2 regions of the Streptomyces sp. NPDC034086 genome follow, and region 1 is predicted to be linked to the other one. Evidence: riboswitches for the same ligand, from Rfam matches in the RefSeq annotation. Region 1 holds a riboswitch; the other holds the start of a gene.
What was found. Region 1 has a riboswitch for cobalamin ahead of ACZ514_RS07725 (ribonucleoside-diphosphate reductase subunit alpha). Riboswitches for the same ligand answer to the same signal wherever they lie in the genome.
Positions count from the first base shown of each region.

Region 2: linked by a shared signal. The riboswitch ahead of ACZ514_RS08695 (energy-coupling factor ABC transporter permease) and the one ahead of ACZ514_RS07725 (ribonucleoside-diphosphate reductase subunit alpha) in region 1 are both predicted to bind cobalamin.

Region 1 covers NZ_JBVISM010000002.1:499,637-506,664, forward strand. Annotated here, with positions in the region: gene ACZ514_RS07720 (ribonucleotide-diphosphate reductase subunit beta) at 1-218, opposite strand, end outside; gene ACZ514_RS07725 (ribonucleoside-diphosphate reductase subunit alpha) at 218-2,608, opposite strand; adenosylcobalamin-variant (AdoCbl-variant) riboswitch at 2,766-2,842, opposite strand; gene ACZ514_RS07730 (GNAT family N-acetyltransferase) at 2,907-3,401, opposite strand; gene ACZ514_RS07735 (CstA-like transporter-associated (seleno)protein) at 3,533-3,730, opposite strand; gene ACZ514_RS07740 (carbon starvation CstA family protein) at 3,727-5,994, opposite strand; gene ACZ514_RS07745 (GntR family transcriptional regulator) at 6,125-6,889, opposite strand.
Region 2 covers NZ_JBVISM010000002.1:715,576-722,603, forward strand. Annotated here, with positions in the region: gene ACZ514_RS08665 (YncE family protein) at 1-684, shown strand, start outside; gene ACZ514_RS08670 (EF-hand domain-containing protein) at 992-1,204, shown strand; gene ACZ514_RS08675 (PadR family transcriptional regulator) at 1,250-1,816, opposite strand; gene ACZ514_RS08680 (ATP-binding cassette domain-containing protein) at 1,826-2,683, opposite strand; gene cbiQ (cobalt ECF transporter T component CbiQ) at 2,674-3,423, opposite strand; gene ACZ514_RS08690 (energy-coupling factor ABC transporter substrate-binding protein) at 3,427-3,780, opposite strand; gene ACZ514_RS08695 (energy-coupling factor ABC transporter permease) at 3,780-4,478, opposite strand; cobalamin riboswitch at 4,508-4,732, opposite strand; gene ACZ514_RS08700 (AMIN-like domain-containing (lipo)protein) at 4,862-5,374, opposite strand; gene ACZ514_RS08705 (SsgA family sporulation/cell division regulator) at 5,460-5,870, opposite strand; gene ACZ514_RS08710 (L-serine ammonia-lyase) at 6,034-7,028, opposite strand, start outside.

The DNA.
Region 1 (7,028 bases):
CCCGTCGCGAAGAACGCCACCAGACGGCCGATCATGTGCTGCTCGGAGGGCGTCAGCTTCGCCAGGTCCGCGACGTCGGAGTGGAGGTCGACCTCCTCCACCGTCCAGGTGTTCTTGATCGCGTCCCGGTAGCGCTCGTAGAAGTCCGGGTAGCGCATCGGACGCAGGGTCAGCTCGAAGCCCGGGTCGAGAAGGTTCTTCTGGTCGTTGGAGCTCATTACTGGCAGGCCTCGCAGGACTCGGGGTTCTCAAGGGAGCAGGCCAGCGCCTCGGCGTCGAGGGCCTGCGGGAGGGGGGTGGCGGCGGCCGGGACGGCGGCGGCGCCGGACGCGGCGCGGGCGATCTTCGTCGCCGGGCGGGAGCGCAGGTAGTACGTGGTCTTCAGACCCTGCTTCCAGGCGTACGCGTACATCGAGCTGAGCTTGCCGATGGTGGGCGTCTCCAGGAACAGGTTGAGCGACTGGCTCTGGTCCAGGTACGGGGTACGGGCCGCCGCCATGTCGATCAGGCCGCGCTGCGGGATCTCCCACGCCGTGCGGTACAGCTCCCGGATCTCCGCCGGGATCCAGCCGAAGCCCTGGACGGAGCCGGAGGAGTCGCGCAGCGCCTCGCGGGTCTGCGCGTCCCACACCCCGAGCTCCTTGAGGTCCTCCACCAGGTAGGCGTTGACCTGCAGGAACTCACCGCTGAGCGTCTCGCGCTTGAAGAGGTTGGAGACCTGCGGCTCGATGCACTCGTACACGCCCGCGATGGAGGCGATCGTCGCGGTCGGGGCGATCGCGAGGAGCAGCGAGTTGCGCATGCCGGTCTTCGCGATCCGGGCGCGCAGGGCGTCCCAGCGCTCGGGCCAGGTGGGCTCGACGCCGTAGTGGTCGGGGTGCAGGACACCCTGGGCGGTACGGGTCTCGGCCCAGGCGGGGAGGGGGCCGCTGCGCTCGGCGAGGTCGCAGGAGGCCTCGTACGCGGCCAGCATGATCCGCTCGGAGATCCGCGTGGACAGGGCCTTCGCCTCGGCGGAGTCGAAGGGCAGGCGCAGCTTGAAGAAGACGTCCTGGAGGCCCATCGCGCCCAGGCCCACCGGACGCCACCTGGCGTTGGAGCGGCCGGCCTGCTCGGTCGGGTAGAAGTTGATGTCGACGACGCGGTCGAGGAAGGTCACGGCCGTGCGGACGGTCTCGTCCAGGCGCTCCCAGTCCATCTCGCCGTCGGCGACGAACGCCCCGAGGTTGACCGAGCCGAGGTTGCAGACGGCGGTCTCGCCGTCGTTGGTGACCTCGATGATCTCGGTGCAGAGGTTGGAGGAGTGGACGACGGTGCCGGGCAGCGCGGTCTGGTTCGCGGTCCGGTTCGAGGCGTCCTTGAAGGTCATCCAGCCCTGGCCGGTCTGCGCGAGGGTGCGCATCATGCGGCCGTACAGGTCGCGGGCCGGCATGGTCTTCTTCGCGAGGCCCGCCGCCTCCGCCTTGAGGTAGGCGGCGTCGAACTCCTCGCCGTACAGGTCCACCAGCTCGGGGACGTCGGCCGGCGAAAACAGCGACCAGTCGGCGTCGGCGTTCACGCGGCGCATGAACTCGTCCGGGATCCAGTGCGCGAGGTTGAGGTTGTGCGTGCGGCGCTGGTCCTCGCCGGTGTTGTCGCGCAGCTCCAGGAACTCCTCGATGTCGGCGTGCCAGGTCTCCAGGTAGACGGCCGCGGCGCCCTTGCGGCGCCCGCCCTGGTTCACGGCGGCGACGGAGGCGTCGAGGGTCTTCAGGAACGGCACGATGCCGTTGGAGTGGCCGTTGGTGCCGCGGATCAGCGAACCGCGGGCGCGGATGCGGGAGTACGAGAGGCCGATGCCGCCGGCGTGCTTGGAGAGGCGGGCCACCTGGTGGTAGCGGTCGTAGATCGAGTCCAGCTCGTCCAGCGGGGAGTCCAGCAGGTAGCAGGAGGACATCTGCGGGTGGCGGGTGCCGGAGTTGAAGAGCGTGGGGGAGGACGGCAGGTAGTCGAGGCGGCTCATCAGCCGGTAGAGGGAGGCCACTTCCTCGACGGCCTGGACGCTCTCGTCCTCGGCGAGGCCGCAGGCCACGCGCAGCATGAAGTACTGCGGGGTCTCGATCACCTGGCGGGTGTGCGGGTGCCGCAGCAGGTAGCGGCTGTGCAGGGTGCGCAGGCCGAAGAAGCCGAACCGGTCGTCCGCGCCGTCGGCGAGCGCGTGCTCGGCCAGGGCGTTCAGCCGGCCGGCGTGCGCGGCGACGAACGCGGCGGTCCGGTCGGCGATCAGGCCCTCGCGGTGGCCGACGGCGACGGACTCGGCGAAGGAGGTGGCGCCCTGGCCGGCGGCCTCGTCGGCCACGGCCAGCGTCAGCAGGCGGGCGGCGAGGCGGGAGTAGGCCGGGTCCTCGGAGATCAGGCCCGCCGCGGCCTCGGTGGCCAGCCCGCGCAGCTCGGCCTCGTCGGCCGCGGAGCTGCGTCCGCGCAGCGCGGCGGCGGCGACCCGGCCGGGGTCGGTGTCGGGGAGGTCGGCGGTCAGCTCGGTGAGAGTACGCAGCAGCGCGGCCCCCGGGCCTTCGGTGGTGTCGCCAGAAACGGACTCGGCGCGCGGTGCGGAAGGCGCGATGGTCACGGCGGGAGCTCTCCCTCGCTCGGCCCGGTCATCGGCGGATCGGGGCAGGGGGAGGCGCGTGCGGGCGCGACGGAATCGCGTACTCACCGCACGGCGTCCACCGGCCCAACCGCGAAGCCCGGACGTGTCGGCACCCGGTTCGGTCGACCCGGGCGCACTGTCGGCAGGTCCTCGGACTTGTCATACCGTTGCGGGACAGTTCCGGATTCACACCGGATTCCCCTGCGGCGACAGCGAGGATGAGCATACATGTGGGGGGCCACCGATGCGCGACCCCCCACATGTTGTGTCGGTGCGGCTACAGCTCCAGACGGTAGGTCAGCAGCGTCAGGGCCGGGAACGGCGACCAGTCGAGCTCCGGAGTGCGGACGAAGCCCAGCCGCTCGTAGATCCGCCGGGCGCCCGGCATGGCCGGCTGGGTGGACAGCACCAGCGCCGTGAGGCCCAGGGCGCGGGCCCGATCGGCGCAGGCCCGTACCAGGGCCTCCCCGACCCCCTGCCGGCGCGCCTCGGGAGCCACCGCGAGCATCCGGAACTCCGCCTCCCGCGGGCCGGCGACGTCCGCGAGCCGGCTCCCGGGGGCGGCGAACGTCACGCCGCCGAGCAGCCGGCCGTCCCGTACGGCGACCAGCACCTCGCCTTCGCCGGCCCGCCCGGCCACGTCGCGCAGCGCGTTCAGGTAGGTGTCGTCCTCGTTCTGGTCGAGCAGCCCGTCACCGCTGTAGGCCGCGCCGGTGATCTCGCCCAGCCGCTCGTACTCGTGCGCCCCGGCGGTTCTGATCTCGAAGTCCATGCCCCCGAGTGTGCGTCACCCGGGCCGGTCGCCGGGAGCCGGTCGTCGCGGGAGGCGGGCCGGACGAGCCGGAGGGCCCCGCCGCCCCCGGTGCGGGACGGCGGGGCCCTCCCCGGGCTGCCCCGGTGCCCTCAGCAGCAGCGGAAGCCCTCCCGGGGGTCCGCCTCGCGGGCGTCGGTACGGGCCCGCTCGAAGGCGCGCCGGGTCAGGACCTCGGCATCCGGGTCGTGCGAGCGGGCGTGCGCCACGTACCGGTCGTACGCGGCCTCGCCGGAGAACTCCCGTACGAAGAACCGGGCCTTCGCCAGCGCCCCGCGCACCCGGTTCACGCGACCGGCTCCCTGGCCGGGCTGCCGCGCCCGTCGAGGCCGGCGGCCGCGAGTTCGGCCTTCTCCTCGGCCGTGGCGATGAGTCCGGCCGGGGCGATGATCTTCGACTCGCTCCAGGGCACCTCGGAGAGGCGGACGGACTCGGGGTGGGCGATGGCCTTGATGCAGGTCCGGGCCGCGTCCGCCAGCACGATGATGATCAGGACCGCGAACAGGGCCGACAGGACCCCGTCGACCGTCGCGTTGGTGACCACGGTGTGCATGTCGTCCATGTTCTTCGCGGGCGGGAGCACCTTCCCGGCGTCGATGCCGGCCTGGTACTTGTCGCGCTGCGCGAAGAAGCCGACCTTCACGTCGTCGGAGAAGACCTTCTGGTAGCTCGCCGTGAGGGTGACGGCCACGTCCCAGGCCAGCGGAACGGCCGTGACCCAGGCCCACTTGAGCCGCCCGGACTTGACCAGCAGCGTGGTGCAGACGGCCAGCGCGACCGCCGCGAGCAGCTGGTTCGCGATGCCGAACAGCGGGAAGAGCTGGTTGATGCCGCCCAGCGGGTCCTTCACGCCGACCCACAGGAAGTAGCCCCAGCCGCCGACCACGACGGCGCTCGCGAGCCACACGCCCGGCTTCCAGCTGACGTTCCTGAAGGACTTGTGGACGTTGCCGAGGGTGTCCTGGAGCATGAACCGGCCGACGCGGGTGCCCGCGTCGACGGTGGTCAGGATGAACAGGGCCTCGAACATGATGGCGAAGTGGTACCAGAAGGCCTTCATCGCGGTGCCGCCGACCACCGCCGAGAAGATCTCCGACATGCCGAGCGCGAAGGTCGGCGCACCGCCCGTACGGGACAGCAGGCTGGCCTCCTCCACGTCCTTGGCGGCCTGCGCGAGGGCGTCCGGGCTGATGGCGAAGCCGAGGCCGGTCACCGCCTCCGAGGCGCTCTGGACGGTGGTGCCGACGACGCCGCCGGGGGAGTTGACCGCGAAGAACAGGCCGGGCTCGATGATGCACGCCGCGATCACCGCCATGACGGCGACGAAGGACTCGGTGAGCATGGCGCCGTAGCCGATGATCCGGACCTGGGTCTCCTTCTGGATCATCTTCGGGGTGGTGCCCGAGGCGACCAGCGAGTGGAAGCCGGACAGGGCCCCGCAGGCGATGGTGATGAAGACGAAGGGGAACATCGCACCGGCGAAGACCGGGCCGTCACCGCGCGAGGCGAAGTCGGTGACCGAGGGCATCTTCAGCGTCGGCATCGCGAGGACCACGCCGACCGCCATCAGGGCGATGGTGCCGACCTTCATGAAGGTGGACAGGTAGTCGCGGGGCGCGAGCAGCAGCCACACCGGCAGCACCGAGGCGACGAAGCCGTACACGACCATCCAGATGACCAGCGTCTCCTTCTCCAGGGTGAAGGTGTCCGCCCAGGAGGACTCGGCGACCCAGCCGCCGGCGACGATCGCGAGCAGCAGCAGCGCGACGCCGATGAAGGAGACCTCGGTGACCCGGCCCGGGCGCAGGACGCGCAGGTAGAGGCCCATGAAGAGGGCGATCGGGATGGTCATGCCGATGGAGAAGACGCCCCAGGGGGAGTGCGCCAGCGCGTTGACGATGACCAGCGCCAGCACCGCCAGCAGGATGACCATGATGACGAACACGGCTATCAGGGCGGCGGCCCCGCCGACGGGGCCGATCTCGTCCCGGGCCATCTGGCCGAGCGAACGGCCGTCGCGCCGGGTGGAGAAGAACAGGGTCACCATGTCCTGGACGGCGCCGGCGAAGATGACGCCCGCCACGATCCAGATGGTGCCCGGCAGGTAGCCCATCTGCGCGGCGAGGACCGGGCCGACCAGGGGGCCGGCGCCGGCCACGGCGGCGAAGTGGTGGCCGAAGAGCACGCGCCGGTCGGTGGGGTGGAAGTCGACACCGTTGTCGAGGCGCTCGGCGGGGGTGGCCCGGGTCTTGTCGACCTTCAGTACGCGGTCGGCGATGAACCGCGCGTAGAAGCGGTAGGCGATGGCGTACGAGCCCAGCGCGGCGGCGAGCAGCCAGGCGGCCGAGATCTCCTCACCCCGGGAGAGGGCCAGTACGCCCCACCCGAGGGCGCCGACGAGGGCCACGCCCACCCAGATCGCCACGGACCGCGGAGAGGGCCTCCCCGAGGACGAGGGCGAGGGCGAGGACGAGTCCGTGCCGCCGGGGCCTGGACCCGCCGCCCCTCCCGCTGTCGGAGCCCCGTCCGTACCTGTTGCTTCCGGTTCCGGCATGATCCTCGTCCCCTCGTTGATCATCTGCGTGAGCGCAGGGAATCTACGGGGGTCCCACCCGTGGATGTAAGCCCCCGTCCGCATAGCGGTACGAGCGTCCACCCCAGGTGGAAGGGCAGTCAACCAGTGATCACGTGGCAGGTCGCTGGAGACGGGCAACGAACTTGTAACGGTCGCCGCGATATACCGATCGCACCCATTCGACCGGTTCCCCGTCGGCGTCGAGGGAGTGCCGCGAGAGCATCAGCATCGGCAGGCCGACGTCCGTGCCGAGCAGTCCCGCCTCGCGCGGGGTCGCCAGGGAGGTCTCGATGGTCTCCTCGGCCTCGGCGAGACGGACGTCGTACACCTCCGCCAGGGCGGTGTACAGCGAGGTGTACTTGACGAGGGAACGGCGCAGCGCCGGGAAGCGCTTGGCCGACAGGTGCGTGGTCTCGATGGCCATCGGCTCGCCGCTCGCCAGGCGCAGCCGCTCGATGCGCAGCACGCGTCCGCCGGTGGTGATCTTCAGCAGGCCCGCGAGGGTGTCGTCGGCGGTGACGTAGCCGATGTCCAGGAGCTGCGAGGTGGGTTCCAGACCCTGGGCCCGCATGTCCTCCGTGTAGGAGGAGAGTTGGAGGGGCTGTGAGACCTTGGGCTTGGCGACGAAGGTGCCCTTGCCCTGGATGCGCTCCAGCCGTCCCTCGACGACGAGCTCCTGGAGGGCCTGCCGGACGGTGGTGCGGGAGGTGTCGAACTCGGCCGCGAGGGTGCGCTCCGGCGGCACCGGGGTGCCGGGAGGGAGCGTCTCGGTCATGTCGAGCAAGTGCCGCTTGAGTCGGTAGTACTTGGGCACACGCGCCGTTCGAGTGGCCGGCCCGCCTTCCGGCTCCGTGGTCGCCCCTTCGGTGGCCATCGCCGCCCGCCTTCCCGACTCCAGTTTCGCTGCCGTCACCGGCTCCTCCGATATGTGCGGTCACATGGTGACACGGGTGGGAGGGCAGGCCTCCTCCCCGCCCCGAGGTGTCGGTCCGATAACGGACCGAGCACCCGCT
Region 2 (7,028 bases), 220 kb from region 1:
TACGCGGTCGTGATGGCCTCCATGGACCGCGAGCTGGTCTTCCGCGACCCCCACACCATGGACCGGGTCAAGACGGTCCCCGTCACCTGCTTCGGGGTCAACCACGCCGACTTCTCGGCCGACGGCCGCTACTTCATCGTCAGCTGCGAGTTCTCCGGCGAACTCCTCAAGGTCGACACCGAGAAGATGGAGGTGATCGGCCAGCAGAAGCTGCCCTTCGAGGGCGCGATGCCGCAGGACGTGAAGATCTCCCCGGACGGGAAGACCTTCTACGTCGCGGACATGATGGCGCACGGCATGTGGGTGCTCAGCGGCGACGCGTTCGACGTCCCCAAGCTGCTGCCCACCGGCAAGGGCTGCCACGGGCTGTACGTCAGCCGCGACTCCCGGGAGATGTACGTCTCCAACCGGGGCGAGGGCAGCGTCTCGGTGTTCGACTTCAAGGAGAACCGGCTCACGAAGAAGTGGCAGCTGCCGGGCGGCGGCAGCCCCGACATGGGCGGGGTCTCCGCCGACGGCAAGGTGCTGTGGCTGTCGGGCCGCTACAACTCCGAGGTCTACGCGATCGACACCGTCACCGGCAAGCAGCTCGCCCGGATCCCCGTCGGCGGCGGCCCCCACGGCCTCGCCGTGTACCCGCAGCCCGGCCGCTACTCCCTGGGCCACACGGGCATCTTCCGCTAGGCCGGGAAACAACGGTGCCCCGGGAGCTCGCACAGCTCCCGGGACACCGTGTCCGTGGGGCCGCCGACGGACGCTGACGGCGCGTCGGCGATGCCGGTACGTTATGCCGCGATCCCGGAGTGTGACAAGCCGTGGAGGGATCCATCAGCTGGAATTAAAGCTTCCGCCTACCCGGTGACCGCTTGCGGCGGCGTGGGCGGCTGCCGCCGGAATCCCCTCCGCGGCCCGGACGGGACCCCGGCAGTGCCCGCGCGCCCGGTGCCGTTACCCTGAGCCGGTCAACAAGCACCGAGAAGGGGTGGACCCAGTGGCTGACATCGAGAGCGCACGGGCGACGTTCGACAAGTTCGACGTGAACGGTGACGGCTTCGTCACGGCCGACGAGTACAGCGCGGCCATGAAGGCGATGGGTGACCACTACGTCACCGCCGCGATCGCGGACTCCGTGATCGCCGCCAAGGACAGCGACGGCGACAAGCTGATGAGCTTCGACGAGTTCTGGGCCTCCCTGAACAAGTAGGCGCGGCGCGTCCGCCTCCGCCCCGCACGCCGGGGCGGGGGCGCGTCAGGCCCCGTCCTGCGGCGGTGCCTGTGCCGAGGCCAGCTCCTCCACCTCGGACAGCGCCTCCTCCAGCCAGCTCAGCCAGAACCCCTCCAGCGCGATGCCGCCGTGCAGCACGAGCCGGCGCAACCGGTCCGCGGCCGCGTCCCGCTCCGGCGGGAAGTCCTTCGCCTCGATGGCCTCGTACGTGGCCAACTGCGCCCGGTGGAGCTCCAGATGGCGGCGCAGCTCCGGTCCGAGCCGCTGCGGACCGACCACCGCCGCCGCCCGGATCCGCAGCAGCAGCGCGTCCCGCACCGGCTTCGGGTCCTGGCTCTCGTCCACCCACCGCGCCAGCTCCGCCCGGCCGTCGGGCAGCACCTCGTACTCCTTCTTCTGCCCGCGCACGGGCACCTCGCTCGGCAGCGCCCGGATCAGCCCGGCCTCCTCCAGCCGCCCCAGCTCCCGGTAGATCTGCTGGTGCGTCGAGGACCAGAAGTAGCCGATCGACCTGTCGAACCGCCGGGTCAGCTCCAGCCCCGACGAGGGCTTCTCCAGCAGTGCGGTCAGGATGGCGTGCGGCAGCGACATGCCGCCATCCTAGGTTTGCGGCGCGGCCGGCGGCGCCGCCGGCCGCCACTCGGCCAGCGCCTCGGGCACCCGGGGCCCGGGCAGGCCCGCCGCCAGCAGGCCGTGCGCGCGCAGGAGGGCCGTCACCGCCGGAGCCCAGGCCTGGCGCAGGCCCGCCGACGCCAGCAGCTCCGGGTCCGAGAGCAGCTCCCCGGCGGGGCCGGTGCGGATCCCGGCCGGGGTCAGCACGGCCGCGTCGTCGGCCCAGCGGACCGCCAGGTCCACGTCGTGGGTGGCCATGACCACCGTGGTGCCGGCCGCGCGCAGCCCCGCGAGGACGTCCAGGAGGCGTTCCTGTCCGTCCGGGTCGAGGCCGGCGGTCGGCTCGTCCAGGATCAGCACCCGCGGGGCCATCGCCACCGCGCCCGCGATCGCCGCGCGCTTGCGCTGCCCGTACGACAGCAGGTGCGTCGGACGGTCCCGCAGGGCGGTGATGTCCAGCGCGGCCAGGGCGGCGTCCACCCGCTCACCGACCTCCGCGGCCGGCAGCCCCAGGTTCATCGGACCGAAGGACACGTCCTGCCCGACGGAGGCGGCGAAGAGCTGGTCGTCCGGGTCCTGCACCACCAGCTGCACCGAGGTCCGCAGCCGGACCAGGCCCTTGCGGTCGTACGCCACCTCCGCGCCGTCGAGGCGCAGCACGCCCGTGCCGGGCCGCAGCCCGCCGCTCAGCAGCCGCATCAGGGTGGTCTTGCCGCTGCCGTTGCGGCCCAGCAGCACCAGCGCCCGGCCCTCGGCGATGGCGAAGTCCACCCCGGACAGCACGGCCGGACCGTCCTCGTACGCGTAACCCGCGCCGACCAGCTCCACCAACGGGGTCACAGCCACAGCTCCTTCAGTACGAGGGTCCCCGCGACCAGGGCGGCCAGCAGGGCGGCGGACCCCGTCAGGAACCGCCAGGACAGTGCCGCGTCGGGTACGAGCACCCGCAGCGCGCCGTCGTAACCGCGCCCCGCCAGCCCCTGCTGGAGCCGGGCGGCGCGGTCGAAGGCCCGGACGAACGAGGTCGCCGCGAGCCCGGCCAGCGAACGCCACACCGCGGCCCGGCTCGTCTGCCCGAGCCGGGCCGCCTGGGCGCGGCGCACCTGGGCCATCGAGTCCAGCAGCAGGAAGCCGATCCGGTACATGACCAGCGCCACGTCCACCACGGGCGCGGGCACCCCGGCCCGCACCAGCCGGGGCAGCACGTCCGAGACCGGCGTGGTGAAGGCGAACAGCAGCACCCCGAGCGAGGCCGCGGAGGTGCGCAGCAGCAGCTCGGCCGCGTGCCGGGGCCCGTCCGGGGCGAGGGCGAGGAAGCCGCCGGGGCCGCCCACCGAGACCAGCAGCGGCAGCGCCCCGGTCACGCAGAAGCCGAGCGGCACCCGGAAGGCCCGCCACAGCTGCCGCCCGGGCACCCCGGCGGGCCCGAGCAGCACGGCCAGGGTCGCCGCGGCGGCCAGCGGCCCGCCGGGCCAGGGCGGCAGGCACACGGCGGTGACGGTGAGCCCCAGCCCCAGCAGGGCCTTCTCCAGGGGGTGGCGGCCCCGCCAGCGGCTGGAGTGGGCCGCCACGTCGATCGGCAGCACCGCCTACGGCTCCGGGGTGGTGCGGGTCCGCCCGGCGGCCCCGGCGTCGGCGAGGGCCTGCGCGGCGCCCTGGCGCCGGCCCCTGCGGACGCCGAAGTAGTAGGCGAGGACGCCCGCACCGAGCGCCGCCTGGAGCGCGAACAGCGCCGACTCGATCTCGGCCGAGGGGGGCTCGTACAGCGGGGAGAACCAGGGCTCGTAGTCCGGCTCCAGCTCCGTGATGGCCGCCTCCGCCTGGCTGTCGGCGCCGGTGAACGGCTCCTCCTTGCCCTCGCCGAGCCCCAGCGCGAGCGGGATCACGGCCAGTGCCGCCACCACGAGCAGCAGCAACATGTTGATCTTCGTGTTCCTGGTCATCAGAGCGCCGCCCCCTGCTCGGTCCGCTTGCCGCCGGTCAGCTTCGTGACCCCGAGGCGGACCAGGTCCGCCGTGCTGGACTGCATCAGCAGCCGCATCACGAGCACCGTCAGCAGGCCCTCGCTCACGGCCAGCGGGAGCTGGGTGACCGCGAAGATGCCGGCGAACTTCTCCAGGGAGCCCAGGAAGCCGCTCGCCGGGTCGGGGAAGGCCAGCGCCAGCTGGACGGAGGTCACGCAGTAGGTGATCAGGTCGGCGAAGAACGCGCCGAAGAAGACGGTCACCATCAGCGGCAGGCCGAACCTGCGCAGCAGCCGGTAGGCGCCGTAGCCCGCCCAGGGCCCGGCGACCGCCATCGAGAACACGTTGGCGCCCAGTGTGGTGAGCCCGCCGTGGGCCAGCAGCAGCGCCTGGAAGAGCAGGGTGATCGTGCCGAGCACCGCCATGACCGGCGGACGGAAGAGGATGGCCCCGAGCCCCGTCCCCGTCGGGTGCGAGCAACTTCCCGTCACAGAAGGGATCTTCAGGGCGGACAGGACGAACGTGAACGCACCGGACGCCCCGAGCAGCAGCGTGCTCTCCGGGTTCGCCTTCACCTCGCGGGTCAGGGCGCGGACCCCGTGGACGACGAAGGGGGCGGACGCGGCGCCCCAGGCGGCCGCGTGCAAAGGGGGCAGGAACCCCTCGGCGATATGCATGAGTTGGGAGACCTCTCCAGCACCTCGTGGATGGACGACGCGCCTCGGCCGGTCTCCTGGCTCACGGGTCATGATGCCCGGACTCCGCCTTCCCGGGCCCGCGCGGTCTCCCGCGCGCGCCCAGTGGCCTACCCGCTGGGGGCGCCTCCCGGACGGTGTCTGGGAGGATCTGGAGCCGGACTTCCCGATTACAGTGGCGAGGGCCGCACCGGTTTTCCACCGGTTTCCCGAACACCAAGGCCCGATGACCCTAGTCGTCCGCACGGACCGTCACAAGCCGGACCCGGAGCCCGGGCCCCCGGCGCCGGCGGCCGCCCCTCCCGCACGCGACGGCGGGCCCGGGACGTCACGCGTCCCGGGCCCGCCGTCCGTACCCGCTCGGGTCAGCAGGTGTTCGGGTGTGCGATGTCCAGCACGAACCGCTCGGGCGAGTGCAGGACGGAGGTGCTGTAGAACGGCTGGGTGTCGAAGGCGGCGCCGAAGGTCACGTACCCCTCGAAGTCGCCGGTCAGGGCGATGCCCTTGAGCTTGCTGAGGTAGATCTTCTGGAGCTTGGGCCCCTGGTAGACGTTCTGCCCCGCGTCGTCGTGGGCGGCGGCGGGGTGCAGCCGGATCTCCAGGAAGTACGTCCCGGCCAGCGGCACGGGCTTGCCGGACCCGTCGTAGACCAGCTGGGACACGGGAGTGACGGTGACCGGAGGGACGTACCCCTCGAGGTCGATCACGATCCGGTCGAACGTGCAGTGCCCGCCCCAGCGCGCGTTGACGACGAGCGGGGTCTGGGTGCGGGTGGAGGTGGTGGCGGCGGAGGCCGGCGACGTGGAGAGCGCGAGCCCGGCGGTGAGCAGGGCGCCCGTGGCCAGGGCCACGATCCGGCGGCGGTGCGGGTGACGCATGATGTCTCCCCGGTTCCGTGAGACGGGGACTGCCTGTCACCTCCTAGGACACCGCCGGGCCGCGCGCGGTTCCACGCGCCGCCCCTCAGGACGCCAGCAGCGTGCTCAGCTGCGCGTCCAGGTCGTAGTGGCGCCGCTCCTGCCCGCGCGGCACCAGCTCCGTCATCCGCCGGCACAGCGCGCGCACGTCCCTGGCGCGGGCGGAGACCACGCAGCCGCGCTCGCCGTTGCTGAAGCCGAGCAGCACGCGCGGCTCCGAGCCGTTCCAGCCGGGCCACACCCGTATGTCGCCCTCGCCGGTGGGCGCGTGCTGCCCGTCGAGCAGCAGCTCGCGCGCGAACACCCAGCGGGCGAGGTGGGCCCCCGCGCCCCGCAGGTCGACGGCCACCTCGTACGGGCGGTCCGTGCGGTAGACGAAGCGGCCGGTCAGGGGGACGGCCAGGGGGGCGGCTTCCAGCCGCAGCGGCAGGAGTCGGTGGTCGGTGATGGTGGCCATCGGCGGTCGCCTCTCGTCGTGCGGGGGCCGTTCCGCGCCCCTCCCCGCACGCTACCGCCGCCCGTGGGCGCCCTCCGGGGCCGAAGGTCCCGAGGGGCCGGGCCGCACGGCCCCCTTTCCGGCCACGGCCCGCTCCCTGCTCCCGACGGAGACCGCTACGGGGTCAGCACTCGATCACGTTGACCGCGAGCCCGCCGCGCGCCGTCTCCTTGTACTTGACCTTCATGTCGGCGCCCGTCTCCTTCATGGTCTTGATGACCTTGTCGAGGGACACCTTGTGGCTGCCGTCCCCGCGCATCGCCATCTTGGCCGCGGTGACGGCCTTGACGGCGGCCATGCCGTTGCGCTCGATGCAGGGGATCTGGACGAGGCCGCCGACCGGGTCGCAGGTCAGGCCGAGGTTGTGCTCCATGCCGATCTCGGCGGCGTTCTCGACCTGCTCGGGGGTGCCGCCCAGGACCTCGGCGAGGGCGCCCGCCGCCATCGAGCAGGCGGAACCGACCTCGCCCTGGCAGCCGACCTCGGCGCCGGAGATCGAGGCGTTCTCCTTGAAGAGCATGCCGATCGCGCCCGCGGCGAGCAGGAAGCGGACCACGCCGTCCTCGTCCGCGCCGGGCACGAAGTTCACGTAGTAGTGCAGGACCGCCGGCAGCACGCCCGCCGCGCCGTTCGTGGGAGCGGTCACCACGCGCCCGCCCGCCGCGTTCTCCTCGTTGACGGCCATCGCGTAGATCGTCGTCCACTCGCTGCGGTGCATCATCGGGTCGCCCTCGGTGCGCAGCTGGCGCGCCGTGGAGGCGGCCCGGCGCTTGACGCGCAGACCGCCCGGCAGGATGCCCTCGCGGGACATGCCGCGCGAGACGCAGGACTGCATGACGCGCCAGATCTCCAGGAGGCCCTCGCGGATCTCCTCCTCCGTGCGCCAGGCCTTCTCGTTCTCGAGCATCAGGGAGGAGATCGACAGGCCGGTCTCGTTGGCCAGGCGCAGCATCTCGTCGCCCGAGCGGAAGGGGTACCTCAGCACCGTGTCGTCGAGCTTGATCCGGTCCTCGCCGACCGCGTCCTCGTCGACGACGAACCCGCCGCCGACCGAGTAGTAGGTCTTCTCCAGCAGCGGGGCGCCGGCGGCGTCGTACGCGAAGAGGGTCATGCCGTTCG